DNA from 4 places in the Bacillus sp. LH1 genome. Region 3 is predicted to be linked to each of the others. Evidence: riboswitches for the same ligand, from Rfam matches in the RefSeq annotation. Region 3 holds a riboswitch; each other region holds the start of a gene.

Region 1 (7,988 bases), 710 kb from region 3:
AGCTCAGGGCCACCAGATTTAACGATACGACCGTTCATCATAACGTGAACGAAGTCTGGAGTGATGTAGTTTAATAAACGTTGGTAATGCGTAATCATTAGGCAACCGAACTCTTCGCCGCGCATTTCGTTAATACCTTTAGATACAACTTTTAATGCATCGATATCAAGACCTGAGTCGATTTCATCTAAGATTGCGATTTTTGGCTCAATCATCATTAATTGAAGAATTTCGTTACGTTTTTTCTCTCCACCAGAGAAACCTTCGTTTAAGTAACGTTGTGCCATTTCTGGATCCATTTCTAGGAATTCCATGTTTTTATCTAATGTACGGATAAATTTCATAAGAGAAATTTCATCGCCTTCTTCACGACGTGCGTTAATTGCAGAACGTAAGAAGTCAGCGTTTGTTACTCCGCTAATTTCACTTGGATATTGCATTGCTAGGAATAGACCCGCTTGTGCGCGCTCGTCTACTTCCATTTCTAATACATCTTCACCGTCGATGATGATGCTACCTTCTGTTACTTCATACTTTGGGTGACCCATAATTGCAGAAGATAAAGTTGATTTACCTGTTCCGTTAGGTCCCATAATTGCGTGGATTTCTCCACCTTTTACTTCAAGGTTTACACCCTTTAAAATTTCTTTGCCATCAATTGATACGTGTAAGTCTTTAACCGTTAATGTAGAACCAGCCATCTCAATACCTCCATTAATCCTATATATACATTTTAAAAATTCCTAAAACGTTCATATTCTCATTTTATTCTCATTCTAATTTTATATCAAATAAAATGATATCGCAAACGACGAAAAAAAGTAACCGTTTTTTCACAAATGTATATAAGTATTTCCTTCACATCTTTCTATGATACACCTTTCTTCTTATTTATATAAAGAAAAAAGGACTGGTAATTTTCCAGCCCTTTCCTTATATTTATTCACTTACCGGAAGTACAGCACCTTTATATTCTTTATTAATAAAATCTTGAATTTCTTTTGAATGTAGCACTTCTACTAGCTCTTTAATTTCTTTTTTCTTCTCATCACCTTTACGAACTGCAATGATGTTTGCATACGGAGAGTCTGATCCTTCAATCGCAATTGCATCCTTTGTTGGATTTAATTTTGCATCAATTGCATAGTTTGAATTAATAAATAAAGCATCTCCCTCATTATTTTCATACAATTTCGGTGAAAGTCCAGGTTCAACATCTGTTTTAAATTTTAAGTTTTTCGGGTTTTCTACAACATCTTTTACTGTTGCTTTAACAACATCTACTCCGTCTTTTAATTTAATAACGCCACCTTTTTGTAACAATGCTAACATACGGCCTCGCTCCGCTACGTTATTACTCATAATCACTGTTCCGCCATCTGGTAAGTCTTTTAAGCTTTTATATTTCTTAGAATAAATGCCCATAGGTTCTAAATGGATTTTTCCTGCGTTTACAATTTTATATCCCTTTTCTTGAATTTCTTTATCTAAGTAAGGAATGTGCTGGAAGTAGTTCGCATCAATTTCTTTATCCGCTAAAGCCTTATTCGGCAACACATAATCTTGGAATTTTTTAATTTCTAATTTAATACCCTTTTTCTCTAATATCGGCTGTGCCTTTTCTAAAATAACAGCGTGTGGCACGTTAGAAGCTCCCACAACAAGCTTATTCTCCTCTTTTCCTCCGCAAGCAGCTAATGTAAATACAGACAACGCTGTAACAACTGACAGTAGAACCTTTTTCATATGATTTCCCCTTCTCCCCAATGGTTATGTAGTTATAAAAAGAGCCGGCATACACCAGCCCTTTTCAGCAATTATTCTTTTACAGGAACAACTGCCCCTTTATATTCTTTATTAATGAAGTTTTCAATTTCTTTAGAATGCAATACTTCTACAAGAGCTTTAATCTCTTTCTTATCTTTATCACCTTTACGAACAGCTACTATGTTTGCGTATGGTGAATCATTTCCTTCAATTGCAATTGCATCTTTTTCCGGATTTAACTTTGCATCAATTGCATAGTTAGAGTTAATTAAAACAGCGTCGCCTTCTTTATTGTTATACACTTGTGGCAATAAACCAGGCTCGATATCCGTTTTGAATTTTAGATTTTTCGGATTATCTGCAATATCTTTTGGAGTTGCTTTAACTGGATCTATTCCGTCTTTAATTTTTAAAATACCTTCTTTTTGTAAAATTGCTAAACCACGTCCATGGTCAGCAACTGAATTACTCATAATAATTGTCGCTCCGTCCGGAAGCTCTTTTAAGCTCTTATACTTTTGAGAGTACACACCAATTGGTTCTAAATGAATTTTTCCTGCTACTTCAAAGTCATATTTTTTATCTTTAATTTCTTTTTCTAAATACGGAATGTGCTGGAAGTAGTTTGCATCTAAATCCTTATCCGCCAACGATTTATTTGGTAATACGTAGTCTTGGAATTTTTTAATTTCTAACTCAATTCCTTTTTTCTCAAGTAACGGTTTTGCCTTTTCTAAAATAACAGCGTGCGGTACGTTAGAAGCACCCACAACAAGTTTCTTTTCATCTTTATCTTTCCCGCCACAAGCAGCTAATCCAAAAATTGAAGTTGAAATAAGTGCCGTAAGTAACAATTTTTTCATTTGAAACATCCTCCCGTTTTTCATTATCGTTTATCTATTCGAGTCGTTAAACTATCACCAATCCACTGAATTAAAAATACAACTAGTAATACACAAATTGTCGCAACGATTGTTACATCGTTATTCCCTCTTTGGAATCCTTCTAAGTAAGCAAGTGTTCCAAGGCCACCAGCACCAACAACTCCTGCCATTGCTGTATAGCCTACTAAAGCAATTGTCGTAACCGTAATACCAGATACTAATGCTGGTAACGATTCTGGAATTAACACTTTCAAAATAATTGTGCTTGTTTTTGCTCCCATTGCTTTTGAAGCTTCAATTACACCTTTATCAATTTCGCGAAGTGCGATTTCAACCATTCTCGCGTAGAATGGTGCTGCTCCAATAATTAAAGCCGGCAAAGCTGCACTTGCTCCAAGAATTGTTCCAAGAATAATCTTTGTGAATGGGATTAATAAAATAATTAAAATGATGAATGGTATAGAACGGAATATATTTACGAATGCTCCAATCACCGTATTAATTGATTTGTTTTCCCATAAATTATCTTTTGCTGTCATGAAGAGTAACAATCCTAAAATGAGTCCTAAAACAAATGTCGCAAGAGCTGCGATTGCCGTCATATATAACGTTTCACCAGTTGCTTCTAACATTTGATTCCAATCAACATTTGCAAGTAACTTATCCATGTGCAATCACCTCCAGCTCTACTTGATCTTGATGAATTCCTTCTATTGCTTGCTGGATCGCTGTTTCCTCACCATTTAAATGAACGACTAAACTACCGTAAGAACCGTTATTCGTTTGTGCGATATTTCCTTGCAAAATGCTAACTTCTATGTCACTGCGTTGCATCAATCGTTGAAGCACTGGTCTTTCTACAGCCTCACCGATAAACTGCAAACGAATTACTTTTCCATCTGGATATTTTTCAATTAAACTTTCAATCGTTTCATTTGTATCTTCAGAATCCGTTAACTGCTTTACAAATCGTTTCGTAATATCTTGCTTCGGATTACGGAATACATCAAGTACTGGGCCTGTTTCTACAATCTTTCCTTTCTCCATTACCGCAACACGATTACAAATCTTTCGAATTACGTGCATCTCATGTGTAATGAGTACAATTGTTAAACCAAGGCGCTTATTAATGTCTAATAGTAAATCCAAAATTTGATCTGTCGTTTCCGGATCAAGAGCTGACGTTGCTTCGTCACATAAAAGCACTTGTGGATTATTAGCTAATGCTCTTGCAATCCCGACGCGTTGCTTTTGTCCCCCGCTCAGCTGAGATGGGTACGCGTCTCCTCTTCCTTCTAATCCAACAAGATGAATTAATTCATCAACACGTTTTCTTCTCTTCGCTTTATCAACACCTGCAATTTCAAGTGGAAACTCTATATTTTCACGTACTGTTCGTGACCAAAGTAAGTTGAAGTGCTGAAAAATCATTCCAATTTCTTGTCTTGCCTTACGAAGTTCGCTTCCTGTAATTGCTGAAATGACACGATTTGCAATTGTAATTTGGCCAGAAGTTGGTTTCTCCAACTGATTGAACAATCTAATTAAAGAACTTTTTCCAGCGCCACTATATCCGATAACACCAAATATTTCACCTTTATCTATTTTTAAATTGGCGTTATCTACAGCAGTGACATCACCGCTTTTCGCCTTATATATTTTCCTTACATTCTCTAATAGAATCATGATGTTCACCCCTTTTTTGTTTAGGTCGACTCCGCAATTTTTTATTTTTAATGCGTGTAGTCCACTATTATCATTACTTTTATTATTTGAATGTCCTCCACATTCAAACAATAAAAAAACCTTTCTGCTTTAGAGAAGCAGAAAGGTTTTTATGCGTATATAACAACATTATCCCTCTCTCTCATCTCTCAAAGCATTTGCTTTGCAGGAATTGGCACCATTTCAACATAAGTTGACGGTTGCCGGGCTTCACAGGGCACAGTCCCTCCACCTCTCTTGATAAGAGAAATCAGATTCAATTTTCGTCTGATTTGAAATTTATGAAATTGTCTATATTTTATGACTTGAATTGTATCAATATACACTCACCATGTCAACAGAAATTTTCGCAAAAAATGAAACTTCAGAATTTTAAGCACCTACTGACATCGGTTTACATATATGAAACATCGATTCCACTAATAACATCGTTCGGTACGTTCCCGAATATTGTACACGTCCATCATTCATTAGCATTTGCAATCGTACATTTCCATTCACCAATTGTTCTATATCCTTTTCATCTAAGCAAATGATTTGTTCCGTTCCTCTTTCCTCATGTACCAACTCTATATAATCTCTTGAAATTTGTAACGAACAACTTTCATCTCCAAAGCGAAAATTAACAGTTTTTTCTTCTTGTCTTAAAAGCGGTTCTAAATGATATTGACCATTAGCGTAATTTACAAATGATTGAAGCAAAGAATATAATCTCACCCTAAATCACATCCTTCATATCACTTTCTATTACATACCATTCCCTCTCACTAAAGAGCAATCCTGTTATTTTCGCTCGACAAATACTGTATCCATCCTGCATCTCGACATATTTCCCAAGAAATATGTCGAGGCGGCAAAATTTTTGCCGCCTACTTTAATTCCGTATATAAATATTCAACCGAATGAAATGCGTATATCTTCTTCATCAGTGTCCCATTTTCAAAAACAAGTAAACAAGGTACACTTTCAATCCCATACTCTTTTGCTAAATGCGGAGCATAATTTAAATCTAACATCCCAATTTTCAAATCTTCAATTGTCATCTCAACCACTGTTAACATCTTTTTTGCTAATTGGCATGTTCCACACATTGGAGTATATACATATAATACTGTTTTTTCTTCGTTCTCTATTAGGGCTGTAGCTTCGGCTCCTGTCCAATCAATCACTTCTATCATTCCTTACCGTAAATATTCTGTATAAACGTCAATGTCGGCTCCCCATAATACATTTGCTAAGTGTGTAGATGGCGCAGTTGCCACTTCTCGGTACGAGCGATCAATATAGATATGCTCGGCTTGCGGGAATTCTTTTCGAAATTGTTTCCTTAACTTTTCTCCAGCATCATCAGCATCCACTAGCACATACACTTCCTTATCAAAAAACTGATCAACGAGCTCATCCATTTTCGACAAACCAATTGTACCATTTGTACAAACAATTTCCACCGGTTCACGAATAATAGATTCAATCTTTCTTCTATCTGATGTACCTTCTACAATAATGACTTTTTCTACATAAATCATATGTCATCACCCGATCACCATATACTATACAACCTTGAACTTAGTATATAGTATATTCGTTATTTTCATGTTGTTTCCTGTTTATTTTTGCAAAAGAAAAGCGCAAGCGGCTCGTTTAGATTGTGAGGGGGATGGAGCTTCTGACGTAAAGGCGCTTTTGGCCTTGTAGGAAGAAGCGAAGCCACCGAACAATCTAGCCGCTGGAGCTGGATCATAAAGAAAAGCGGAACCGACTGTTTAGCCCTGTTGGCTAAGGTTCTTTCGCACAGAAGACGCTTTTTGTCTTCTCGTGCGGAAGGTTCTTAGACATGAAGGGCTAGGAGGTGGAGCTGGACAATGAAAAGCGCAAGCGGCTCGTTTAGATTGTGAAGACTTATGAAACCTTACCAAAAAACAGTTTTTCTCATAATAGCTTATTTATTTACATATAACTTGAATTTCATTATTTCACAAAAAATAAAAAAGGACAGCACAAAGGCTGTCCTTTAGTCGACTATAATTAGTCTTGGTTTGTCATTTCTGCATATTTTTCTGCAGTTAATAACTTCTCAACTTGGCTTGCATCAGAAAGTTCAACTTTAACCATCCATGCACCCTCGTATGGAGATTCGTTAACAAGTTCTGGTTGGTCACTTAATTCTTCGTTTACTGCTACAACTTTACCGCTTACAGGTGCGTATAACTCAGAAACTGTTTTAACAGATTCTACGCTTCCGAATGGCTCGTTAGCTTCGATTGTTGCACCTACTTCAGGAAGTTCAACGAATACGATATCGCCTAGCTCACCTTGTGCAAAGTGAGTGATACCGATAACAACTTCATTACCTTCAGTTTTTACCCATTCGTGTTCTTCAGAGTAACGTAAATTATTTGGAATGCTCATGACTGTACCTCCAGTGAATGTATTAATTATGTAAAAATACCTTATTGGTACTTTTTCCACACACTTTCAAACTGCTCTTCATTAAAACCAAGTGTTACATTCGTTCCATCTGTTACAATTGGACGTTTAATCAACATGCCATCAGATGCTAAAAGCTCATACATTTCGTCTTCGCTTGCATCTTTCAACTTATCTTTTAGACCAAGTTCACGGTAACGCATTCCACTTGTATTAAAGAATTTTTTTAATGGTAATTCACTTTTTTCATGTAAATTACGTAAATCTTCTTTTGATGGTGGATTTTCAACAATATGAATCATCTCATATGCTACATCGTTTGCCTCAAACCATTTCTTTGCCTTTTGACATGTGCCACACTTTGGATATGAATAAAATGTTACTGTCATAAATTCACCTACTTTTTTACTAACCTTTACCTTTATCATATAGAAAACGTTTTATTATTTCAAACCATTATTCGCTAAACTTTTACTTATTTCGTGATAATTTTTAATAATCCTGCGAATTTTTCTTATTTTTCCGCCATTTGTTAAGAAAAAAATAAATATATAAATTTTTCAGATTCTGCACCAAACATATATCTTAAACAAGCGTTTGATTAATTCTCCATTTTCTTTCTTAACCTTTGAACTACAGGAGTTTCTTTCTACCGAACATACAGCTTAAACAAACGTTTGATTAATTCTCTATTTTTCTTTGTTAACCCTTGAGTTACATCGGTTTCTTCCTACCGAACATACAGCTTAAACAAACGTTTGATTAAAAAAATAAGAAGCCTCTTTTGCAGGCTCCTTCATTATCTATTTAAATAATCTGCAATTGTTTGAAATACGACGATATACATATTATGAATACTTTCTTCTGTATTTCCACCATTCGATAAACCAACTGCCCATTGTTGTCCTTCACCACTTCCGATATTCGCAAACCCTTGCGTATACATAGCATTTACATCTTTTCGGGCACTGTTATACTCTATCCCTTTTGTAATAAAAATCGAATATGATTTATCTTGTAAACCGATAAAAAACACTGGTTTCTTTAGTGATGAAAATACATTTTTATATTGCTCTGTTGAGGCTTCTTGAAAGTGATCTTTCATTATTAGAAAACCATCTACTTCCTTAGATTTCTTTTCCAGTTCCTCTAACTTCATTTCCTCAAACTTTATATTCCTAAACG
Region 2 (7,988 bases), 1.1 Mb from region 3:
CTGAAGGTTCACCGATTCGAATTGAGTTCGATGGTGAGGAAGCGACAGGAGAAGTATTATCTGTACATGGATTAGAAATAGAACTGAAATTAAATGATTATATACAAGGTGAAATAAGAGAATCGGTTTTATACAGTGAACCGTGGCAACTTTTAGAGCAACTGCAAGAGCGATTGAAAGAAGCGCGTAAAGATAAGCTGAAACGTAATCGTATAAAGCGTCTTGTTGATGGGACGAGCAGCCCGAAACATATTGAGAAGATGAAAAATCCAAAAAATGAACTGGCATATCGCGCGTTTTATAATCCGACAACGTACGTATGGGGACCGCCGGGAACAGGGAAGTCTTACAATTTATCACGTATTATTTCGGCCCATTATCAAAAAGGAAAATCGGTACTTGTGTTAGCTCATAGTAATGCGGCAGTAGACGTATTAATGAGTGAAGTAACGAAGCAAATTGAGAAGAAAAAGAAATGGACGCCTGGCGAAATTGTTCGCTACGGTTATAGTCAACATGAACATATACGAAATCATGAAACGTTACTTGCATCTAAGTTAGTTGAAACGACGAACGAATCATGGGGTGAGGAAAGACTCTATTTAGAAGAGACACGCCAAGAGCTTCGTGAAAAAATCTTATCGTATAAGGCAACGTCCTCTGATAAGAAGCGTATGCAGGAGATTGAAAGTGATCTTCGAAAGCAAAAGGCTAAAATTAAAGAAGTAGAAAAAGAATATATTGAAAATGCGAAAGTAATCGGCGCAACTTTATCGAAATGTGCCATTGATGCGCTAATTTATGAGCGTACATTTGATTTAGTTGTCGTAGATGAGGTGAGTATGGCGTTCGTTCCGCAAATTGCATTAGCTGCTTCACTTGGAAAACGTATCGTCGTTTGCGGTGACTTTTTACAGTTACCTCCAATTGCGATGGCAAATCATGAACTCGTTCGCAAATGGCTTGGAGAAGATATGTTTTACCATGCTGGGATTGTGGAGTCTGTTAATAAATCAGAAGCACACCCAAACCTATTTATGTTGCAGGAACAAAGACGTATGCATGCGGATATATCGAAGTTTACGAATTCGTTTATTTATAAAAATAGAGTATACGATCATCCGTCTGTTTCAGAGCGTAAAGAACTTGCGCAATTGCAGCCGTTTGCAAATGAAGCGAGTGTTTTATTTGATACGAGCCAAATGGGAGCTTTTTCGTTAAAAGATGCTGCTTCTGGTTCACGTTTTAACATTATGTCTGGTTTAGTAGCAATGCAAATGATGTTAATCGGATTGTTAGACGGTGTTCAATCAATTGGTATTGTGACACCTTACAGGGCGCAGTCACGCTTTTTATCGACGTGTATTAGAGAAATGTTGCAGAGAACGAAATATCAAAACATACCAGTTTTAGCGGCGACAGTTCATAAGTTCCAAGGTTCTGAAAGAGATATGATGATCTTTGATACGGTTGACAGTTATCCGCAAGAACGACCTGGCGTATTATTCTTTGACCATAAAAACCATCGCCTCGTCAATGTAGCAGTGACGAGAGCGAGAGGGTAACTAACTGTTACGATTTATTTAACCAATTATAACGAAAGTTAATTAAATATATCAGTAAGCCCTGCTAGTCAAGTGATTGGCTAGTAGTGAGGGTTAACTGCGGGCAATCCCTAAAGCTGATTGAACTACAACGTGGCTAGAAATAGCGAGCGTGAATGTCGCGAAAGCAGAAAAAATCAATCAGATGGTGCAAGGTTAAATCCTAAACACTAGAACAATGGGTCTTCCGCCTCGAATCATCTAAGTCAAAAGTGATAAGATGAACGTTCAACGACTATCTCGTATAACTGGCGAGAGTACATCACAAGCCTATGGTGGTGGAAAAATCCTCTATCTCTAAGTAGATAAACATATAGTCTGCGCTCATGTGAAAACATGAGAAGTTCATAAGAGAACTGGCTAAGGAATTGCGGCCCTAGTTGAACAAGATAAATTTTATTGAATCTATCAAACTTCATTGAATTCATCGAACGTACGTGCTGCGATAGGTTCAATGAGGTGAGAATAATAATGAAATTTTCACGAGTTAGTCAAGTATCGGAATTAACAGGTTTGTATCCTGGTAGTCTCAGGAGAATGCTGGTGGAACACGCTACGATTCAGAAGAACAAATCTTTCATTAAAGGAGTTACATTCTGATGATATTGGCGAAGAAAGTTAGACTGATTCCAACGCCTGAACAAGAAAAAGTGCTTAGAAACCATGCTGGTGCTGCAAGATTTGCTTATAACTATTGTAAAAGAATGAGTGATAGATACTATAAGCTATTTGGAAAATCTGTTTCACAGTTAGCTTTACAGAAACGATTTACAAAGATCAAGAAGCGAAAGAGATATGAGTGGTTAAAAGACATTAATGCACAAGTTCCCAAACAGGCTTCAAAAGATTTTGATACGGCGAGAAAAAATTCGTTCAAAAAGTACAAAAATGGTTCTCACACTTCTTATAAATCCAAAAAAGATTTAATCCAAGGATTTTATGCCAATTATGAAAGACTGATTATAGGAAAGAAAGTCGTTCATATTCAGTCTATTGGAGAAGTGAAAACAAGCCAACAACTACCAAGAAACAAAAAACCATCCAATCCAAGAGTTACCTTTGATGGTCGTCACTGGTGGATTAGTGTAGGATTCCAAGAAGACTTTGAATTCCAAGAACTAACGAACGAGTTGATTGGTGTGGATGTTGGGTTAAAAGAGTTGTTTGTAGCTTCTAATGGTATGAAAGAACGAAATATAAACAAAGATGCCAAGGTTAAAAAGCTTTTGAAAAGGAAAAAGTCAGCACAAAGAGATATGTCTAGGCGATTTAAAAAAGGTGTAAAAATTCAATCTGCCGGATATGAAAAAGCGAAAGCTGAGCACCTGCGGTTATCTAGGAAAATTACGAATATCCGAAATAACCATATCCATCAAGCAACAGCTAAATTGGTGAAAACCAAACCAATGAGGATTGTTGTGGAAGACTTATCTATCTCAAACCTGTTAAAAAACAAAAAGCTATCGAAAGCATTTTCATTTCAAAAATTAAACTTCTTCTTTCAATGTTTGTCATACAAGTGCGAGAAGTACGGCATTGCGTATGTAAAAGCTGATAAATGGTTCGCCTCAAGCAAGATTTGCTCATGTTGCGGCGTAAAATACGACCATTCAGTTCAACCAGAAGGACAGTGGAGTTTAAAGATTCGTGAATGGCGTTGTGCTTCATGCAATAGCCATCACGATAGGGATGTAAATGCTGCGATAAATTTATCAAGATGGGTAAAATAAATGCTTGATAATAGGAGGTAACGATACTGCCTCGTGTGGAGTGTTATACCCCTCGTCCCTTCGGGGTTGCGAGAACACGATGAAGCACTAACTCGTGTAAATTTGATTGAATTGTATAGATTTAGTTAAGTTTATCGTATCGGAAGTTCATTCAATTATCAGATTGCCACTACATGCGCAAAAATTTATCGAGAAAACAAGCGTTATCACAATTAACAGCTCATATAGAACGTCACGGAGATGTGTATGATCGCACGACATCAAGACAATTGTGGGAACGAAAAATATCGAAACGTTTACGCTGGTTTATGGAAATGAATCTTGAGGAAACGAAAGGGCTATTAAAAGATATTTTAGCAGCAAAACGAAAAATTATTATTTCACTTCCAAGTACAAAACAAGTGGATAAGCGAGTATGGCAAGCGTTAATGCGTACAAATGCGCAAATAACAGTGTATAGTGACGGACCAGTTCCACTGAAAAATGTAAAGTTACAAAGACAAAATAAAGCATTCCCGTTCCTAGTAATCGATGATGAAATCTTCTGGGCAGGCGCACCGCTTACATCTCAAATGATGTTTGAAGGTAGTACGGAATTTCCGTACGTATGTGCAAGACTGCAAGCACCTGAGACAATTGGTGTATTAAAAGGATTTTTAGATATTCGGTAAATTCGGATAGGAATTCCTTGACTTTTACTTGGAATGAACTTAGAATAAAAAATAATTTAATATAATTTTATGAAAATTCTTATCACGAGAGGTGGAGGGACTGGCCCTATGATACCTCGGCAGCGGATTCGTTATGAATACTGTGCCAATTCCAGCAAGGTAACTTGAAAGATAAGAAAGAAGCTCATTTTGACTGTATATACAGAAGCCTCTTTCTATCTTTTAGAAAGAGGCTTTTTTACGTGAAAATAAAAGGAGGAAGAACAATGGGAGCGACAGGAGTAGCGTCACAAAGAAAAACAATTGAAGAGAGTATCGAAAGAAATAAGGAAAAGTACATAGAAACAAGTCATGATATTCATGCGAATCCGGAGATTGGAAACCAAGAGTTTTACGCATCAAGAACGTTAAGTTTATTACTAGGTAGTGCAGGGTTTCAGTTACAGCACAATATAGCTGGACATGAAACGGGATTTATCGCGCGAAAAAGCTCTGGAAAACAAGGACCGGCAATTGCATTTTTAGCGGAGTACGACGCTTTACCAGGACTCGGTCATGCGTGTGGTCACAATTTAATCGGCACAATTAGTGTTGCAGCAGCAATTGCATTATCAGAAACACTTGAAGAAATTGGCGGAGAAGTTGTCGTGTTTGGTACGCCAGCAGAAGAAGGCGGGCCAAATGGTAGCGCGAAATCAAGTTATGTAAAGGCAGGTTTATTTAAAGACATTGATGCGGCGCTTATGATTCATCCGAGCGGAAAAACAGCGACAACGAGTCCTTCACTAGCAGTCGATCCACTTGATTTTCATTTTTACGGAAAAACAGCTCACGCTGCAGCTTCGCCAGAAGAAGGGATTAACGCATTAGATGCGGTTATTCAGCTCTATAACGGTATTAATGCACTTCGCCAACAACTTCCGTCAGACGTGAGAATTCATGGCGTCATTACAGAAGGAGGAAAAGCACCTAACATTATTCCTGACTACGCTGCAGCAAGGTTCTTCATCCGTGCAGCAACGCGAAAAAGATGTGCAGAAGTAACAGAAAAAGTAAAAAATATTGCTGAGGGAGCAGCGTTAGCAACAGGTGCGAAAGTAAAAATCCATCAATTCCAAAATGAAATCGATGAATTACTCGTAACAAAAACATATAACGATATTGTAGCGGAAGAACTAGAACTATTAGGTGAAGATGTAAATCGTACAGAAAGAGTAGGAATCGGTTCAACCGACGCAGGAAACGTAAGTCAAGTCGTACCGACAATTCATCCGTACATTAAAATCGGACCAGATGATTTAATTGCACATACGAATGAATTTAGAGAAGCAGCACGTTCAGAACTTGGAGATAAAGCATTAATTACATCGGCAAAAGCATTAGCAAATACGGCGTATCGATTAATTACGGAAGAAGGGTTGTTAGAGAAGGTGAAGGAGGAGTTTAGAGAGGCGCAGAGGAATCAAGGGTAAGGGGATTAAGGTACTTTTTTCGAATAGAGATCTAATTAATAAGTAGAGATATAAAAAAGAACATTGAAAATCAATGTTCTTTTTTTTGTTACTAATCATTGATTCTGTTGGATTTTCTCATAAAGGAAAAGCTTGTACTGTTAGCGGAGGATAATACGTATCCCTTTATTAGAACGACAATTTCTCCTCAAACTCACTCTTTAAAACAATTAAAGGAGATGACAAGCCAAATTGCATTAAGGAGTCTAAAAATGTAGCGAGAGAATCCATCGAATCGCTCATGACCTTCATCATATAATTAAACTCCCCACTAATTCGATATAAATCTGTTACTTCAGGAGCGGCATTACAAAATTGAATAAAATCAGAGCATTGGCTCGTTTTAAACATGATGAATGCTTGAATGTTTTTATTAATTTTTGCAGGCTCAAATTTCGTTCGATAAGCCGCTATAACTCCTTGATCTTCAAGTTTATTAATACGCTCTTTTACAGCAGGTTGCGTCATGGATATAATTCGTCCTATTTCTGAAACGGAAATTCTCGCATTTTCATACAACAAGTTCATAATTTTATGATCGATTTCATCCAGTTTTACTGTGTTTTGCATTGTGTAGCCTCCTTATTTTGTTTTCTAAAGTGAATCATAAATTATAACTATAATATCATAAGTGAACGAACTAAATTACCTATAAATCTATATTTAAAATGATTGGTTTTTGCATGAAAATATAAGTATGGCATTCATCAAACGGAAATTTAGGAAGGATGGAAGAAATGAAGAATCTTAATGGAAAAGTAGCATTAGTAACAGGAGCGAGTCGCGGAATTGGCCGTGCGATTGCGATGAGATTGGCGAAAGATGGAGCATTAGTTGCGATTCACTACGGTCGAAATAAAACAGCTGCAGATGAAACGATTAGTGAGATTGAATCTAATGGAGGAAAAGCGTTCTTAATTGAAGCTGAACTCAATTCAATTGATGGTGTCAAAAAGCTAGTAGAACAGTTAAAGCATGAATTACAAATAAAAGTTGGTACATCAGAGATTGATATTTTAGTAAACAATGCAGGGATAGGTACACAAGGAACGATTGAAAATACGACAGAAGAAGTTTTTGATGAAATCATGTCTGTAAATATGAAAGCACCATTCTTTTTAATCCAGCAAACATTACCATTAATACGAGCAGAGGGTCGCATTATTAACATTTCATCAGCTGAAGTAAGGCTTGGTTTTACAGGCTCAATTGCATACGGCTTAAGTAAAGGTGCGCTTAATACGATGACACTGCCTCTAGCTAAACATCTTGGAGAAAGAGGTATAACAGTGAATACAATTATGCCTGGATATACGAAGACAGATATCAATGCAAAATTGCTAGATGATCCGGAAATACGAAATTTTGCTACCAACTCATCTGTGTTCGGACGAATAGGGCAAGTTGAAGATATTGCAGATGCAGTAGCATTCCTTGCTTCTTCTGATAGCCGCTGGGTAACGGGGCAGATTTTAGATGTTTCTGGCGGGTTTTGTTTATAGGGTCACTACTCCATAGCCATCAAGCTAATCTAGTAATTTATAGAAAGATAGGCATACTAAAGAAGTCTATTAAAACGTGATTTTTTCGCTAGGCAACTTGAATCAGGGGGCATTTCTTTTTCTTAAGTTGACGGGTATGTATGGTGCCCCCGATTAGACGATAGTGAATGAACAATTTCGGGGTTCAGTTCAACTTTATTCAAAATAAGATTTTTTGCAGTAAAATCAATGTTAGTGGAACTTTTTTAAAAATTAACATAAATACTTGCAATATTTAAATTAGTACTATATAGTTCTAGTTATGACAAAGATAAAATTAATGAATCAAAAACGTGTGATTGAAGTAGCTGCAACATTATTTTTAGAAAAAGGGTTTGCTTATACAAGTATGGATGAATTAGTACGTGTAAGCAAAGTTTCAAAGTCTAATGTGTATTATCACTTTTCTAATAAGGAAGTATTATTAGAAGGGGTCGTTGATTATTGGATTGAAATGTATCAATCTGCAATTGATGACGTACTTTCTCAGAACCAATTTTTAGTTGAAGATCGTATCCAACTGTTTTTAAAGCAATTATCACAAGGAGTTCAATCGAGAGAGTATAAGGGAAGCTGTCCATTTATTACTCTTTATATTCAAAGTCCTAAACAGGCCACGCAAATAAAAGAAAAAATAGGTCTTTTTTTTACAGGATTACAAAAGAAAGTTTCTCTATTACTTAAACAAGGGGTAGAGAATGGAGAATTTAGAAATACGATTAATATTGATGAGGTTGCATCACTTTTTATTACAAATCTTGAAGGAGCGTTATTTATTTCAGAAACATTGAAGGATGCAACTGTAATCACGAAAACAGCAGATCATTTTTTAAAATTGCTTCGATAAAAGAAGCATTTTTTTTACATCAAATTAGTACTAAGTAGTACTAAAAGGGGGATTTTATATGAGAACAGTATTTTTAACTGGTGG
Region 3 (7,988 bases):
AATTGTTCCTACAACTATAGCGGCACCATACTTCTGAAGAAGCGGTGTCACTTTTTTAAATCGTTCTTCTCCATCTTCTAAATTAATTGAATTAATAACAGCTTTTCCTTGAATATAAGTAAGAGCTCGCTCCATCACATTTTCATCTGTTGAATCAATCATAATCGGTACTTTTAAAACTTTCGTAACTTCTGCTAAGAAGTTTTCCATATCTTCTATTTCATCGCGATCAGGATCTGCCATACAAATGTCAATAATATGAGCATTTTTCTTCACTTGCGCTCTTGCCACTTCAGCAGCCTCTTCAAATTTCCCTTCTGCTACTAAGCGTTTAAATTTACGTGACCCAATAACATTCGTTCTTTCACCTACAAATAACGGTCTCATAGACTCATCATATTGCAGTGCTTCTAATCCACTAATTCCATGTCCTTCTCTCTCATGATGGTCACGAGGCCTAAGAGATGCTAGCGCGGATTTCATTGCTTTTATATGTTCTGGTGTCGTGCCACAACAACCACCAATAATATTAACCCATCCTTCTTCAGCAAATCGCTTCACCTTTTCAGCAAGAGAAGATGGAGATTCATGGTAATGTCCATCTTCATCAGGAAGACCTGCATTTGGATAACAAGAAATGTAACACTCCGATAAATCAGATAGTGAACGAATATGGTCCCTCATAAACTCCGGACCAGTCGCACAGTTTAACCCAACAGATAATGGTTTCATATGTTCTACTGATAAATAAAAAGCTTCAATTGTTTGCCCAGCCAGAGTCGTTCCCATTGGCTCAATCGTTCCTGAAATCATAATAGGAACCGTTTTTTTCAGTTCTTCAAAAGCGGCTTGAATTCCAATATAAGCTGCTTTCACGTTACGCATATCTTGACTCGTCTCAACGAGTAATACATCAACTGCTCCTTTTAATAATCCTCGTGCCTGCCTTGTATAAGCCTCAATCAATTCTTCAAAAGTCACACCACCTGTAACACTAATTGCTTTCGTTGTTGGTCCCATCGCTCCCGCAACATATACTTCCTTCCCGCTTTCTTTAACAGCTTGCTTCGCCAAAAGTGCTGCCTTTTCATTTAGTTCTTCATCTAAATGAGACAGATCATAATCACTTAGTACAATATTCGTTGCCCCAAATGTATTTGTTTCAATAATATCCGCTCCAGCTTCAATATAAGCTTTATGAATCTTTAAAATAACGTCTGGTCTTGTTTCCACTAAATATTCATTACAGCCCTCGTACTCTTCTCCTCCGAAATCTTCAGCAGTTAAATCCTCTTGCTGAATCATTGTCCCCATTGCACCATCTAATATTAAAATGCTATTTTTTAATTTTTCTTCTATACACTTCATCAATTAATACCTTCTTTCACTTCTTGCTTTTCTCTTACATATTTAACAAGATGTTCTGTAATTTCATACTTTAAAAATGGTGTAATAAGATAAATACCATTAAAATATTTCATCGCTGCGTCGACCAATTCTTGTGAAATGCAGATCCCTTCCTCAATTGCTGCCTCTTTCGTTTCATGTCCATCCATTCTCTCTCTTATTTCTTCAGGAAGAGTAATACCCGGCACCTCAAAATGAAGAAAATCTGCATTCCGCTTACTTACTAACGGCATAATTCCAATAAAAATAGGTTGTTCCAAATGCTTTGTCGCTTCATACACTTCTTCAATTAACTTGATATCGTAAATTGGCTGAGTTAAAAAATACTCCGCTCCAGCATCTATTTTTCGTTCCATTCGCTTAACCGCTGCTTTTAAGTGCCTCACGTGAGGATTAAATGCGCCGCCTACAGAAAACCTTGTCGCCGGTCCAATTGATTTCCCTAAAATTGAACGTCCATCGTTCATTTCTTTAATCATTTTAATAAGCTCAATAGAGGATAAATCATATACAGAAGTGGCACCGGGAAAATCACCAACGCGCGCTGGATCACCAGTTAAAGCTAACACTTCTTCCATCCCTAACGCCGATAAACCTAACAAATGAGATTGTAGTCCAATGACGTTATGATCTCTACACGTTAAATGCGTCAATACTGGGATATCATGCTTCGTTAATAACGCACCCATCGCCATATTAGAAACACGAGGCGATGCTAATGAATTATCTGCTAGAGTAATAGCATCTGCTCCCGCTCTTTTTAACGCTCTTGCTCCTTCAAAAAAACGCTGTGTATCTAACGTTTTCGGTGGATCTAATTCTACTACAACTGTCGTTTGTTTTTTCGCTTTCTCTGCTAGAGTGACGTGAGCCTTCGAACGTTTCTCATGCGTATGAACGACTTTCGGCCTTTGAATCGTGTCTTTTTCTATTACAGGGGTAATATTCGCAACAGCGCGCTTCATACTTTGAATATGTTCTGGAGTCGTACCACAACAACCACCCAATAACCGAATACCTTGCTCAATAAATCTCGGTGTCATCGCTTCAAAATAAGCTGGGCTTCCCTCATATACGTAACGTCCATCCACATAATTCGGGAGGCCTGCATTTGGGTATGCTGATAAATAGCCATTTTGAGGAATCGATATCATTTTGAAAGCTTCCGTCATATGAAGCGGCCCTAGTTGACAATTCAATCCAACAACATTTGCACCGTAATCTATAAGTTGCTTTAATATTTCATTGACATCATTTCCATTTTGAGTCGTACCTGCTTCATGTAACGCTAATTGCGCAACAATTGGAATATCCGTTTGCTTACGCAATACTTTAACGGCATGAAGTAATTCAAATTCATCGTAAAAAGTTTCTAATAGTAATCCATCAACCTGTTCTTCTAGTAAAGCCCCTGCCTGTTCAAGTAACATAAACTCTCTTTCCATATCAGTCGTTGTAACAGCTCCGATATGTTTCATACCACCAATTGTTCCTAAAATTGCATTTTTATCTGTCACAGATGCTTTCGCCAGTTTTACTGCCGCTCTATTAATTTCTGTAACTTGATTTTCTAAACCATACATACGTAATTTCGCCTCATTTGCTCCATACGTATTCGTTTGAATTACATCTGCTCCAGCAGCTACATATTGTTTATGAATCGATATAATTAAGTCTGGATCAGATACATTCAATTCTTCAAAGCTACTTTGCAAACCATGTGAATGCAATAACGTCCCAACCGCACCATCACCTATTACAATTCCTTTTGATAATAAATCTAGTAATTTCACGACTCTCCCTCATTTCTATCAATATAAAAACCCCCTCTTCACTTTGAAGAGGGGGACATAATCGTTCCTCCTCTTATTATGCAAAACATTCGTTTTGCAGGTATTAGCACCGTTTCAAACATTTCGTTTGAAGGTTGCCGGGTTTCACAGGGCCTTTCCCTCCACCGCTCTCAATAAGAGTTGTCTTTATTATTTTATTTATGTAGCTAAAAGGAAATGCGTTCCCCTTTTAACAATGTTTGTTAATTTTTTAATAAATTTAGCATGCACAAAAGTAAAAGTCAATGACACTTGCGGAAAAATAAAAATTATTTAAAATAAAGTTGCAATTCAGTTATATTTTATTGTAAAGTTAAAAACATAATAAAAATTTCATACGAACATTCTTATCTAGAGAGGTAGAGGGACTGGCCCTGTGACGCCTCAGCAACCATTAACATTTTGTTAATAAGGTGCTAATTCCAGCAAATTGTGAAAGATTTGACAGATGAGAAGAAGACTCTATTCAAACCGAAAGCCTTCTTCTTAGAAGGCTTTTTTTATTTTATATTCACTTAATGTTTCAATTTAAAAAGGAGGAATTTTCATATGTCAACAATCGAAACAAAACTAGCACAAATCGGAAATCGCAGTGAAACTACAACCGGAACGGTTAATCCACCAGTTTATTTCTCAACCGCTTATCGTCACGAAGGAATTGGTAAATCTACTGGCTTTGACTATTCACGAACTGGCAATCCAACTCGAGGTCTTTTAGAACAGGCGATCGCAGACTTAGAATATGGCGAACAAGGTTATGCCTGTAGTTCAGGGATGGCGGCTGTTCTCCTCGTCCTTTCTCTATTCCGCTCTGGAGACGAACTTATTGTATCTGAAGATTTATACGGGGGAACGTATCGATTATTTTCTGAGCATGAAAAAAAGTGGAATGTTCGATGTAGATACGTAAATACACAGTCTATTAAACAAATTGAGCAAGCTATCACAACTGAAACGAAGGCTATTTTCATAGAAACTCCAACTAATCCATTAATGCAAGTTACTGATATTGCTGCTGTCGCAACTGTAGCGAAAAGGAACGGACTACTCCTTATTGTAGACAACACTTTCTACACACCTTATATACAGCAACCATTAACAGAAGGTGCTGACATTGTACTTCATAGCGCAACGAAATATTTAGGGGGACATAACGATGTACTAAGCGGGCTTGTCGTTGCAAAAGGAAAGGAACTTTGCGAGGAAATCGCTCATTATCATAATGCATCAGGTGCAGTTTTAAGCCCATTTGACTCATGGTTATTAATTCGCGGTATGAAAACGTTAGCGCTTCGCATGAGGCAACATGAAGAAAATGCGAAAGCAGTTGTTGCGTATTTAAATGATGAAGACGGGGTGACAGATGTATTTTATCCAGGAAGAGGCGGCATGATCTCATTCCGCCTTAAAGATGAAGCTTGGATTAATCCATTCTTACAATCTTTATCCTTAATTACATTTGCCGAAAGTCTTGGTGGTGTAGAAAGTTTAATGACTTATCCAGCAACGCAAACACATGCTGATATTCCTGAAGAAATTAGAACAGCAAACGGCGTATGCAATCGTCTTCTTCGATTCTCAGTTGGCATTGAAAATAGTAACGATTTAATTCAAGACTTAAAGCAAGCAATTAAACTCGTAAAAGAAGGTGTAAGAATATGAGCTATTCTATAGATACACTCTTACTACACAACCAATATAAACACGACTCGCAAACAGGCGCTGTGAACGTTCCTATTTATAACACATCAACTTTTCACCAGTTTGATGTAGATACGTTCGGAAAATATGACTATAGCAGGTCAGGAAATCCAACTCGTGAAGCTCTTGAAGATATCATTGCTTTATTAGAAGGCGGAACAAAAGGATTCGCCTTTGCATCAGGCATTGCAGCGATTTCCACTGCATTCCTCCTTCTTTCACAAGGTGATCACGTACTCATTTCAGAAGATGTGTACGGAGGCACTTACCGAGTGATAACTGAGGTACTCTCCCGTTACGGTGTTTCACATACATTTGTTGATATGACCAATTTAGAAGAAATAAAACAAAACATTAAACCAAATACAAAGCTCTTTTATGTAGAAACACCTTCTAACCCACTTTTAAAAGTGACAGATATTCGCGAGGTTTCTAAACTCGCAAAATCTATTGGGGCTCTTACTTTTGTTGATAATACATTTTTGACACCACTATTCCAAAAACCACTTGAACTTGGAGCTGATGTCGTTCTTCATAGTGCTACAAAATTTATTGCTGGTCATAGTGATGTTACTGCCGGATTAGCAGTAGTAAAAGATTCAGAACTCGCTCAAAAGCTTGGATTTTTACAAAATGCATTCGGTGCTATTTTAGGACCTCAAGATTGTTCTCTCGTACTTCGCGGTCTAAAAACATTGCATGTACGCCTCGAACATTCAGCTAAAAATGCCAATAAAATCGCACATTATTTACAAGAGCACTCTAAAGTAAAAAATGTCTATTATCCGGGATTACAAACTCATCTCGGATTTGATATTCAACAATCTCAAGCAACATCAGCTGGAGCGGTCTTATCGTTTACTTTGCAGTCAGAAGATGCACTCCGCAAATTTTTATCAAAAGTAAAATTGCCTGTTTTTGCAGTTAGTTTAGGAGCTGTAGAGTCAATTCTTTCTTATCCAGCAAAAATGTCACATGCAGCACTGTCGCAAGAAGCTCGTGATAAAAGAGGAATCTCTAATTCATTACTTCGGTTATCAGTCGGTCTTGAAAATGTTAACGATTTAATATCCGATTTTGAAAATGCCCTTTCTTATGTAGAAGAACCTGTAAATGCATAGAGAAAAAGAAGATATGAGATTAGGTTTTCATATCTTCTTTTTATGCGGTTTAGCTATATTCATTTGAATTTCTTCTTTTCTTATAGTCCATAAAAAATAAAAGTATATCATCTATTTCTAAATAATGGATTAATTGATATATTAAGAAATAAAAAGGGGTGAAAATAATGGACACTTGTGCAGATATTTTAATCGTTATCGATTTACAAAATGGCGTATGTTATAGCGAGGAGCATTTATTTGATTTACAGAACTTACTAAAAAAGTAAATAAAAGAATTTCTTCATATAGAAAATTAAATAAACCAATCCTTTTTGTTCAACATTGTGATGATGATTTAGTACCCGAGAAAGAACTTTGGGCTATTCATACCGATCTAGATGTTCAAGAACAAGATTTTTTTGTAAGAAAAACACATGCAAATTCATTTTATAAAACAAACTTAAAAGAAATTTTAGATCAATTATCTGTAAATCGCATTGAATTTTGTGGCGCCCAAACAGAGTACTGTATGGATGCAACGATTAAGTTTGCCCACGGACTAGGATACGAAAACTTTATGGGACAGAAAACAACCTCTACGTTGAATAATCCTTTTATGTCCGCAAAAGAGACAATTGATTTTTATGAGAACATATGGAATCACAGATTTTTAACGTTGCTAAAAGATGAATTTTAGAATAAATGACTAATGACTTGATCATCCTAAGATTTATCAGCCGTAATCAAATATTTCATTATCACCATAAAGAAGCGAATGACATTCAGCTTCTTTTCTTTTAACCTGTTTTATATTCTATATATATCATTATAATTCCTTTGTCATATTATTTTAAAAATTTCGTATATTCATTTGAAAGAATAAGAAAATCATGATAAAATTGTGTTACAAATATATCTATATCTTTCAATTTTTAAAACGCATCGAAATTTTCACCCAAAAATGTCATTTTACAAAAACATGCTAATTTACCTATTTTATTTACATCCGGGTCTCTTTTCTTACAATTTCTTTACTTTAGGACTTTTTTTCTGCAACAACTATTTTCTTTTCTTTAAATTTTTGGTATGTATAGTATGGTATAATAGCTCACACGGAGGTGGAAAAGAACATGTTAGAAACCTTTCAAAAAGAATTAGAACTATATGAAAGTAATGCAGAATTATTAAAAGTGCTAGCTCATCCTGTTCGTTTATGTATCGTAAAAGGATTAATCGAGCGCGGTCCAAGCAACGTTTCTACAATGTATACTGGCTTAAACATGCCACAATCTACAATTTCACAGCATTTAGCAAAATTAAAAAGCGCTAAAATCGTTTCTAGTGAAAGAAAAGGATTGGAAATTTATTACAAAGTAGAGAATGAAACAATCATTCAACTCGTTCGCGTATTATTAGGTTAGGGACTAATAATCGCAGAAAAAGAACGTATTCTATATTTTTTATCTCATATCTTTAATATAAATATATATCATGAGAGGAAATATATAATACTACATAAGTCGTATTAAAAAACAAGACACAGTATATACTGTGTCTTGTTTTTTATATTGTTACATACCGATCCAAATGTAAATGTTGCATATCTTTTGTATGTATAACAACATCAAACGAACTCCCTACTCCTCCATTTAAAATCATAGAACGAACTGCTCGATTTTGTTTTTGCGTTTCAGAAAAAGGATTCGTATCTTGATGGCTCGTAAGCTGTTCTAATATCCCTGCAGCTAACAAGAACTCAGATTGTTTCTTATGCCATACTGCACTCATTCCTTGCATACTAAACATCTCCTTTAGCTCGTCCCAATGAACATGAGTAGTAAGATCCATTTCACCTGGATGCGCTAGTGGGTTACGCATTAGCTTATGCTGATAATATCCTCGCAAACTTCCTTCGCGGTGTGCTGGATGCATCCATTCTTCTTTT
Region 4 (7,988 bases), 1.1 Mb from region 3:
GACCCTTTTAAATCTTCTACATCTTCAAAAGGATTGTATAAACCAAGCCAAAAAATCGGACTATCTGTATTTAATTTACGAATTTCTTCTATAATTTTCTTTGCTTCATTTTGAAACGTCTCTGTGTCAGGACGATACGTCTCTAAATCTATTTTCCCAAGTGATTCCCAGCCTGGGAACAAATCATTTCCACCAATCGTTAACACAATTACATCTGCTTGCTTAATTGAATATTGAGCGCCATTACTTTCAATTTGTTTTAATAAATCGGGCATTTTTGCACCACTAACTGCTAAATTTGTTAATGCAATTTTTTGCTTATAATCTTTTTGTAAATCCTCTTTCATTCGCCCAACATAGCCAATTCCTTCTTTATCACCAACGCCACGCGTTAATGAATCACCTAAACTAACGATTTGTAACGTTCCCATTTTCTTTTTCTCTTTTGCCACTACATCGGTCTTTTTAATTAAATTTGAAGCTTTCGGATTTAATACATCATTTACACCTGAAACAAAGCCATATGCAAATAAACAGAAAGATACAATTGTAATGAGTAGAATTACTTTTACTACTTTTGATCTCATATCAAAACCCCTTTTAGCCCTCATAGATTGTCCATAATTATACCAAACGAAATTTTGAAAAGCGATTTTCACACCTTCTCAATTATGTCGTTTCTCTATCTACTAACTCTGGTAATAACTCTATATGCTTCACATCTAATTTCTCTTCATTAATCTTTTCATATAATAATTCAAACGCTTTCACTCCAACGTTTTTACTAGAATGCGAAATCGTCGTTATACCCAATATATCTGCCACCTCTTGATCATCACACCCGATAATCGTAATATCCTCTGGAATACGAACTCCTTGTTTTTTTGCTTCTGTAACCATCCCCGCTGCAATATGGTTACAAGATACAAGGAACGCCGTCGGTTTTACTGACATATGAGCCCATTCTCTAATTACATTGCGTCCATCTTCCACTGTAAAACATCCCTCAAATTTCCAGGTCTCTAACGATGTTACGATACTCTGTTGAAGCGAATCTTCGTACGCCTTCTTTCGTCTTTGGCTATTAACGCTATTACTTCTTCCAATACAATATCCAATACGTGTATGACCGGCATCTATTAAGCTTTTCATCCCACGTGAAAATACTTTGTAGTAATCGATATGGACACTTGAAATATACTTCGAATCTATTTCTTCACACATAACAATCGGGCCGAATTTCGTATATTCTTCAAGCTTCTCCTTACTATTTGTCCGAGAACAAATAATAACCCCATCAAGCTTTTTCATTTTTAACATATTCAAAATTTCTAGTTCTCTTTCTTCACTATAATTCGTCTGGCAAAGCATCATATTATAATTATTCTTTGCTGTCTCTTTTGATATCCCCTCGATAATAGCGCTATAATATTGATCATTTACGTGTGGCAATAAAACGCCAATTACATTCGTTTTTCCTTTCACTAAATGAATTGCATTCACGTTTTGCGTGTAATTTAATTCTTCTATAATCGCTAAAATTTCTTTTCGTTTCTGTTCATTTACGTACGGATGATTATTTAGTACACGTGAAACAGTTGAAACAGATACTCCAGCAAGTTCAGCAATCTTTCTTATATTTGTCATCTCATTTTCCCCTTCTCACAAAAATTCTTCCTTGACCTGGTAAGCTTTCCACAATATATCCTTTCCTAGCAAATACATTTAGAAAGGATATACAACTATGCTTCGATTCAAATTAGAATATATATTTTTCATTGGCGGTTTACTCATTCTTGCCATCGGTATTAATATGATGACGACAATTACTTCCTTTGGACTTAGCCCTTATGATTCCTTCTTTATTGCACTATATCAAAATTTTGGGATAAGTATTGGTTTTTGGATTTTCATGATTAACTTTGCCTTTACACTTATCGTACTCTTTTGGAATGGAAAACAAATTACAATCGGTACAATTGTAACGATGGTTCTTATTTCTCTTTTTGTTGATTGGATTGGTTCCATTACAACTATTATGGACGCTATCCGCTCTCTTCCAAAATATATAACACTTATTTGCGGAAATCTATTCGTTGGAGCTGGAATTGGTCTTTACGTCTCTACAAACCTTTGTGCAGCGCCTCAAGAAGCTTTCGTTTTAACGGTTGCCGAGAAGAAAAAATGGACGTTTAGAAGAACAGAGATTTCATTAGCCTTTTTATTTTTAACGTTAAGCTTTTTATTAGATGGACCTATCTATTTTGGAACAATCATCTTATCCTTTACAACAGGCTGGATTATCCAAGCATTTATTCAAGTTGGTACGCAGATTTTAAATAGAAAAGAGCCTATTAAGCAAGCTGCTTAATAGGCTCTTTCTGTTTTATGGTAAGAGATACTACTTAGCATCCCCTTCAATTCGATAGTTCGCTTTCAAACAATCTATTTCTTCATACCCTTGCAACGTATGTAGAATATAATCATAATCAGCAAGAGACGCACGATGCGTTACAATTACAATTTCAGCCTTTCCTTTCTCTTCAAGCGGCATTTGAATAATTTTCTCAAAGCTAACTCCGCGCTCAGAGAACAATGAAGTAATTTTTGCAAATACACCAATTTCGTCTTTTACATGCAGTCTTAAAAACTTTTTCACGACAATTTCGTCTGGCTCTTTTAATACTTTTTGATATTGTGGGACTACAGCACTATTTCCTGTTACCCCTAATCTAATATTTTGCATTACAGCAACTAAATCCGAAACAACAGCTGTCGCTGTCGGTAAACTTCCTGCGCCTGGTCCATAAAACATCGTTTCTCCAACTGCTTCACCGTACACATACACAGCGTTATATTCATTTTGTACTGCCGCAAGAGGATGTGTATTTGGAAGTAAAGTTGGTTCAACTGTAACCTCCAATTTTTCACCATCTCGTTTTGCAAGACCGATTAATTTAATTGTATAACCTAAGCTCTTACTGTATTCAATATCTTCCTCTGTAATAGAGGTAATCCCTTTTACTTTCACATCTCCAAGCTCTACATTTGTAGAGAAACCGAGGGTAGCTAAAATCGTCATTTTTCTTGCTGCATCTAAACCTTCTACATCTGATGTTGGATCTGCTTCTGCAAATCCAAGTTGTTGGGCTTCTTTTAACACGTCGTTATATGCTCTCCCTTCGTCTGACATTTTCGTCAAAATAAAATTTGTTGTTCCATTTACAATTCCCATTACTTTCGTAATAAGATCTGAAGAAAGTCCTTCTACGATACTGCGTAAAATTGGAATTCCCCCTGCCACACTCGCCTCATAGAATAAATCAGCCTTATTATCTTTTGCTGTCGCTAATAATTCAGCTCCATGTAATGCCATTAAGTCTTTATTTGCAGTTACAACATGCTTTCCGCTTTTTAAAGCTTGTAAAATATATGATTTTGCATCATCAATGCCACCCATCACTTCAATGACAACATCAATATTTGGATTATCTAAAATTTCATTTGCATCTTGTGTCAATAGAGTAGAAGGTACCTCTACCTCTCTCTCTTTCTCAATGTTTTGCACTAATACTTTCGTTACCTTCACTGGACAACCTACTTGGTGTATGAGTCGTTCTTGATGATCCGTAATAATACGAACCACACCACTGCCAACTGTCCCAAGACCTAATAACCCAACTTGAATTTCTTTCATAGTACTGTCCACCCCTCAAAAATTGTGTTTAGATGAAATTATATGAGTAAAAAATCTGAAAAACAATGTATTTTGAACATTCGGAAAAATAAAGGTTAATCTTTACAAGGAAAACGTTACCACGTGTTACACAATCTTTCTTTACAATATATAAGGGGTTTCTTGATACACGTAATAATTCAACCAATTAGAAAACAATAAATTACCATGACTCCTCCACCTAACAAGCGGCTTTTCATCTGGATTATTATGTTTAAAATAGTTTTTTGGCACATCAATATTTAATCCCTTGTCACGATCTCGTTCGTATTCTTGTTTTAACGTCTCACAACTATATTCGCTATGTCCAAGAGCAAACACTTGCCTTCCTTCTGGCCCAATAACAAGGTGAACACCTGCTTCTTCAGAGTTTGCTAACAATGTTAATTCTTTCACTCCTCTAATATCATTCTCTCGTACTTCTGTATGACGAGAATGCGGAGCAAAAAACAATTCATCAAATCCTTGTAATAATTTCACATGTTGCTCGCAAACTTCATGTTCAAATACACCAAACATTTTTTCCTTAAGGGGATACTTTGGAACACCATAATGATAGTACAAGCCAGCCTGTGCCCCCCAGCAAATATGGAGCGTAGATGTTACATTCGTTTTTGAATACTCCATAATATGTTTAAGCTCTTCCCAATAATCTACCTCTTCAAAAGCAAGGGTCTCCACTGGCGCTCCTGTAATAATGAGCCCATCAAACTTTTCATTTTCAATATCACGAAACGTTTTATAAAAGCTTGTTAAATGTTCTTGCGTTACATTACGCGATAGATGTGATTCCATATGAAGCAAATGAACATCTAATTGTAACGGTGTGTTTCCAATTAAGCGAAGTAATTGCGCCTCTGTGTCTTGCTTCGTTGGCATTAAATTTAATATAGCAATTTTTAAAGCACGTATATCTTGTGTTTCTGCCCGCTCCTTCGTCATTACAAAAATATTTTCTTTTTGCAACACTTTGCGAGCCGGTAAATCTTTATCAATTATGATCGGCATGTGTTTTGCCTCCAACTAGAGCTGCTTCCAAATCTGCAATAATATCAGAAACATCTTCTATACCAACCGATAAACGAATTAAATCAGATGTAACACCCGCTAAACGCTGATCTTCAGCATTTAATTGTCTATGCGTCGTACTAGCAGGATGTATAACGCAAGTTCGTGCATCAGCTACGTGCGTTACAAGAGTTGCTAGTTTTACATTTGCGATAAATTCTTTTGCTGCTTCTAATCCGCCTTTAATACCGAAAGTTAAAACACCACTAGCACCTTTTTTCAAGTACTGTTGTGCTAATGAGTAATTTTCATTACTATCTAAGCCTGGATAATTCACCCATTCAATACGTTCATGATTAGCAAGCCACTTAGCAACTGCCAGAGCATTTTCGCTATGACGCTCCATTCGTAAATGCAAAGTCTCTAAGCCAATATTGCTAATATATGCATTGAATGGGCTCATACAATTTCCATAATCTCTTAATAGTTGAACACGTGCTTTCACAATATATGCTGCTGCACCAAAGTTTTGAACGTAACTTACACCGTGATAACTTGGATCTGGTTCAACAAGCTCAGGATATTTTCCATTTGTCCAATCAAAGTTTCCACCGTCAATTACAATACCGCCTAAAGAGCTCGCATGCCCATCGATATACTTCGTCGTAGAATGAACAATAATATTTGCCCCATATTCAAACGCTTGGCATAAATAAGGAGTTGCTAATGTATTATCAACGATAAAAGGTACCTCTAATTCTTTAGCGGCAGCTGAAAATTCTTTGAAATTTAAAACATTCATCGCTGGATTTCCTAATGATTCTGCATAGATAAGTTTCGTCTTATCGTTAGCAAGTGCCGTAATTTCATCTGCCGTTAAATTTGGATTAAAGAACGTAACATCAATGCCAAGCTTACGTAAACTCACCCCAAATAAATTAAACGTTCCCCCGTAAACAGTTGAAGAGCAAAGTAAATGATCCCCACTACTACAAATATTTAAAACTGCGAGCATAATAGCTGCTTGCCCAGAAGCCGTTGCAACAGCTCCTACACCGCCTTCTAAATCTGATAACTTCTGCTCAAATGCTGCTAAAGTAGGGTTTCCAATACGTGTATAAATATATCCTTCTGCCTCTAAGTTAAATAGAGCTGCTAAATCATCCGAAGTATCGTATTTATACGTTGTGCTTTGATAAAGTGGTAAAACACGTGGTTCACCATTCTTTGGCGTATAGCCACCTTGCACACAAATTGTTCCTTTTCCCCATGATTCTCCCATCTCTCATTCTCCTTTCTTTTATACAAAATAAAAAACTGCCCCTTTCCTGAAAACAAGAAAGGAGCAGTTTGAAAACACGCTCTAAAGGCTCTTTCTTATCTCTCAGGATTACTACCTGCAGGATTTGGCACAATTCCGTTATACGGCTGTTGCCAAGGTTTCATCGGGCCTGTCCCTCCACCTTTTCTTGATAAGACTATACAATTACCGTTGATTTTATAGCAATAATTTCCTAATGTCAAACAGTTTTTCTGAATGTTCTAAAATAAATGTTAACAGTTTCATATAAAGCAACAAAAGAAATATATTCTAGTCTATTTCAAAAAAGACCTTTAAAAACCTCAAATCAGTCTATAAAATTAAATAAGTAATTTAACCTATAAATTCAAATTCCCCAAAAGTTAGCCTATATGTTGAATAGGCCATCTTCTCAAAAAGATACTATATATATTCAATCCATTTTTCACTAGTATATTTCACTTTTTTCCCTACTAAGATTTACATAACGGAGGTATAACATGACAAATAAAAAAGATATGCATTACATACTTGCTCTATATGGCATTCTTCTAGGATCTATAGTAGGAGCTACAGTCTGGTTATTTTTAGTCACAATAAATATTGGAATCCACTTTATTTGGGGATACTTGCCTGAAGTTCTCTCTTTTCCCTCTTATTACACCCTTTGCGTAACAATAATTGGCGGGGTCCTTGTTGGTCTATCACAAAAACATTTCGGTACATACCCACGCCTTATGCCTGAAGTAATGGCTGAATATAAAAAAACTGGTCGAATCGAATATCGCTTTGTCCATCGGGCTACTTTAACAGCGATTATTGTTTTAATTTTCGGTGCTAGTCTTGGTCCAGAAGCCGCACTAGTTGGAATTATAGGCGGACTGTGCACATGGGTAGGGGATCGCTTTAAATTTGCCTTAAAGGGTATGAATGAGCTAACCGAGATCGGAATTGGCGCTACTTTAAGTGTCATTTTTAACGCACCATTATTCGGTTATTTAGCACCAAATGAAAATGAGGGGGAAGAAATTGCTGCTTTTTCTAAAGGAAAAAAAGCGATTGTATACTTAGCTACTACTTTCGCAGGTTTTTCTGTTTATTTACTACTGAGTAAACTTGATAATCGTGGATCCTTTATTGTTGATTTCGGAGAAGGTACACTTTCTTTCAATGAATGGATTGCATTTCTTCCACTTGCTAGTATCGGTGCTATAGTTGGTTTCTTTTATTTCAAGTTAGAATTCACATTAGAAAAGTTAATTCACCCTTTTAGAGAATACAAGCTGACACTCGGAATTATCGGTGGTATTTTATTAGGAATTGCGGGAACCTTTCTTCCGTACACATTATTTTCAGGGGAACATCAATTAAAAGAATTAGTTGTTGAATGGAGCCATTTATCTTTTTGGATACTACTTCTTTCAGGGATTTTAAAGTTGTGCATTACTGCCGTTTGTTTGAACACAGGGTGGCGAGGTGGACATATCTTCCCAATTATATTTTCTGGGTCAAGTATCGGATACGCTGTAGCATCTATTCTTCCTATAGATCCAGTAGCATCTGTTGCCATCGTAACAACAGCAATTTCAAGCTATGCGTTACGAAAGCCAATAGCTATAACATTACTATTACTTATGTTTTTCCCGCTTAATTTACTATTGCCCATGCTTGGTGCAGCTGCTATCGGGAATGCCTTTCCACTCCCAAAACATAACGAAAATAAAAATTAATAAAAATAGGCAGTGGGGACGAAAGCTCCACTGTCTATTTTTTTATTACACATGCTGCTTCAATAACGCTTCTAACTCCTCAAAATTATGCACTTCATATGTCGGTATAATCCCACTATCATTTAATTTCCTTTCTGGATTAAACCAACAAGTATCAATTCCCGCTACATATCCACCTTTAATATCAGCGCTTAATGAATCTCCAATAATCAGC

The links. A riboswitch is a leader RNA that binds a small molecule or an ion and turns the genes downstream of it on or off. The one in region 3 is predicted to bind S-adenosylmethionine.
Region 1: it holds a riboswitch for S-adenosylmethionine, as region 3 does, so the genes downstream of both, ACX9TM_RS25285 (methionine ABC transporter ATP-binding protein) here and metI (cystathionine gamma-synthase/O-acetylhomoserine thiolyase) in region 3, are expected to answer to the same signal.
Region 2: it holds a riboswitch for S-adenosylmethionine, as region 3 does, so the genes downstream of both, ACX9TM_RS16005 (M20 family metallopeptidase) here and metI (cystathionine gamma-synthase/O-acetylhomoserine thiolyase) in region 3, are expected to answer to the same signal.
Region 4: it holds a riboswitch for S-adenosylmethionine, as region 3 does, so the genes downstream of both, ACX9TM_RS27285 (bifunctional O-acetylhomoserine aminocarboxypropyltransferase/cysteine synthase) here and metI (cystathionine gamma-synthase/O-acetylhomoserine thiolyase) in region 3, are expected to answer to the same signal.

Annotation. Positions count from the first base shown of each region.
Region 1 covers NZ_CM175007.1:4,863,709-4,871,696, forward strand. The annotation lists gene sufC (Fe-S cluster assembly ATPase SufC) at 1-701, opposite strand, end outside; gene metQ (methionine ABC transporter substrate-binding lipoprotein MetQ) at 940-1,746, opposite strand; gene metQ (methionine ABC transporter substrate-binding lipoprotein MetQ) at 1,818-2,630, opposite strand; gene ACX9TM_RS25280 (methionine ABC transporter permease) at 2,654-3,319, opposite strand; gene ACX9TM_RS25285 (methionine ABC transporter ATP-binding protein) at 3,312-4,337, opposite strand; SAM riboswitch class I at 4,516-4,623, opposite strand; gene ACX9TM_RS25290 (hypothetical protein) at 4,749-5,093, opposite strand; gene ACX9TM_RS25295 (thioredoxin family protein) at 5,246-5,554, opposite strand; gene ACX9TM_RS25300 (toprim domain-containing protein) at 5,558-5,902, opposite strand; gene gcvH (glycine cleavage system protein GcvH) at 6,402-6,785, opposite strand; gene ACX9TM_RS25310 (arsenate reductase family protein) at 6,827-7,192, opposite strand; gene ACX9TM_RS25315 (hypothetical protein) at 7,603-7,988, opposite strand, start outside.
Region 2 covers NZ_CM175007.1:3,097,025-3,105,012, reverse strand. The annotation lists partial or broken gene ACX9TM_RS16020 (DEAD/DEAH box helicase) at 1-1,562, shown strand, start outside; gene ACX9TM_RS16015 (RNA-guided endonuclease InsQ/TnpB family protein) at 2,204-3,334, shown strand; partial or broken gene ACX9TM_RS16010 (phospholipase D-like domain-containing protein) at 3,478-4,005, shown strand; SAM riboswitch class I at 4,082-4,183, shown strand; gene ACX9TM_RS16005 (M20 family metallopeptidase) at 4,272-5,477, shown strand; gene ACX9TM_RS16000 (Lrp/AsnC family transcriptional regulator) at 5,646-6,086, opposite strand; gene ACX9TM_RS15995 (SDR family oxidoreductase) at 6,254-7,018, shown strand; gene ACX9TM_RS15990 (TetR/AcrR family transcriptional regulator) at 7,338-7,904, shown strand; gene ACX9TM_RS15985 (alpha/beta fold hydrolase) at 7,963-7,988, shown strand, end outside.
Region 3 covers NZ_CM175007.1:4,152,402-4,160,389, forward strand. The annotation lists gene metH (methionine synthase) at 1-1,368, opposite strand, end outside; gene ACX9TM_RS21515 (bifunctional homocysteine S-methyltransferase/methylenetetrahydrofolate reductase) at 1,368-3,200, opposite strand; SAM riboswitch class I at 3,271-3,380, opposite strand; SAM riboswitch class I at 3,584-3,694, shown strand; gene metI (cystathionine gamma-synthase/O-acetylhomoserine thiolyase) at 3,789-4,901, shown strand; gene metC (cystathionine beta-lyase) at 4,898-6,061, shown strand; partial or broken gene ACX9TM_RS21530 (cysteine hydrolase family protein) at 6,229-6,740, shown strand; gene ACX9TM_RS21535 (ArsR/SmtB family transcription factor) at 7,174-7,464, shown strand; gene ACX9TM_RS21540 (class I SAM-dependent methyltransferase) at 7,607-7,988, opposite strand, start outside.
Region 4 covers NZ_CM175007.1:5,274,482-5,282,469, forward strand. The annotation lists gene ACX9TM_RS27260 (SGNH/GDSL hydrolase family protein) at 1-659, opposite strand, end outside; gene ACX9TM_RS27265 (LacI family DNA-binding transcriptional regulator) at 670-1,647, opposite strand; gene ACX9TM_RS27270 (YczE/YyaS/YitT family protein) at 1,745-2,371, shown strand; gene ACX9TM_RS27275 (homoserine dehydrogenase) at 2,402-3,697, opposite strand; gene metA (homoserine O-acetyltransferase MetA) at 3,839-4,744, opposite strand; gene ACX9TM_RS27285 (bifunctional O-acetylhomoserine aminocarboxypropyltransferase/cysteine synthase) at 4,728-6,026, opposite strand; SAM riboswitch class I at 6,119-6,223, opposite strand; gene ACX9TM_RS27290 (chloride channel protein) at 6,545-7,774, shown strand; gene ACX9TM_RS27295 (YjjG family noncanonical pyrimidine nucleotidase) at 7,820-7,988, opposite strand, start outside.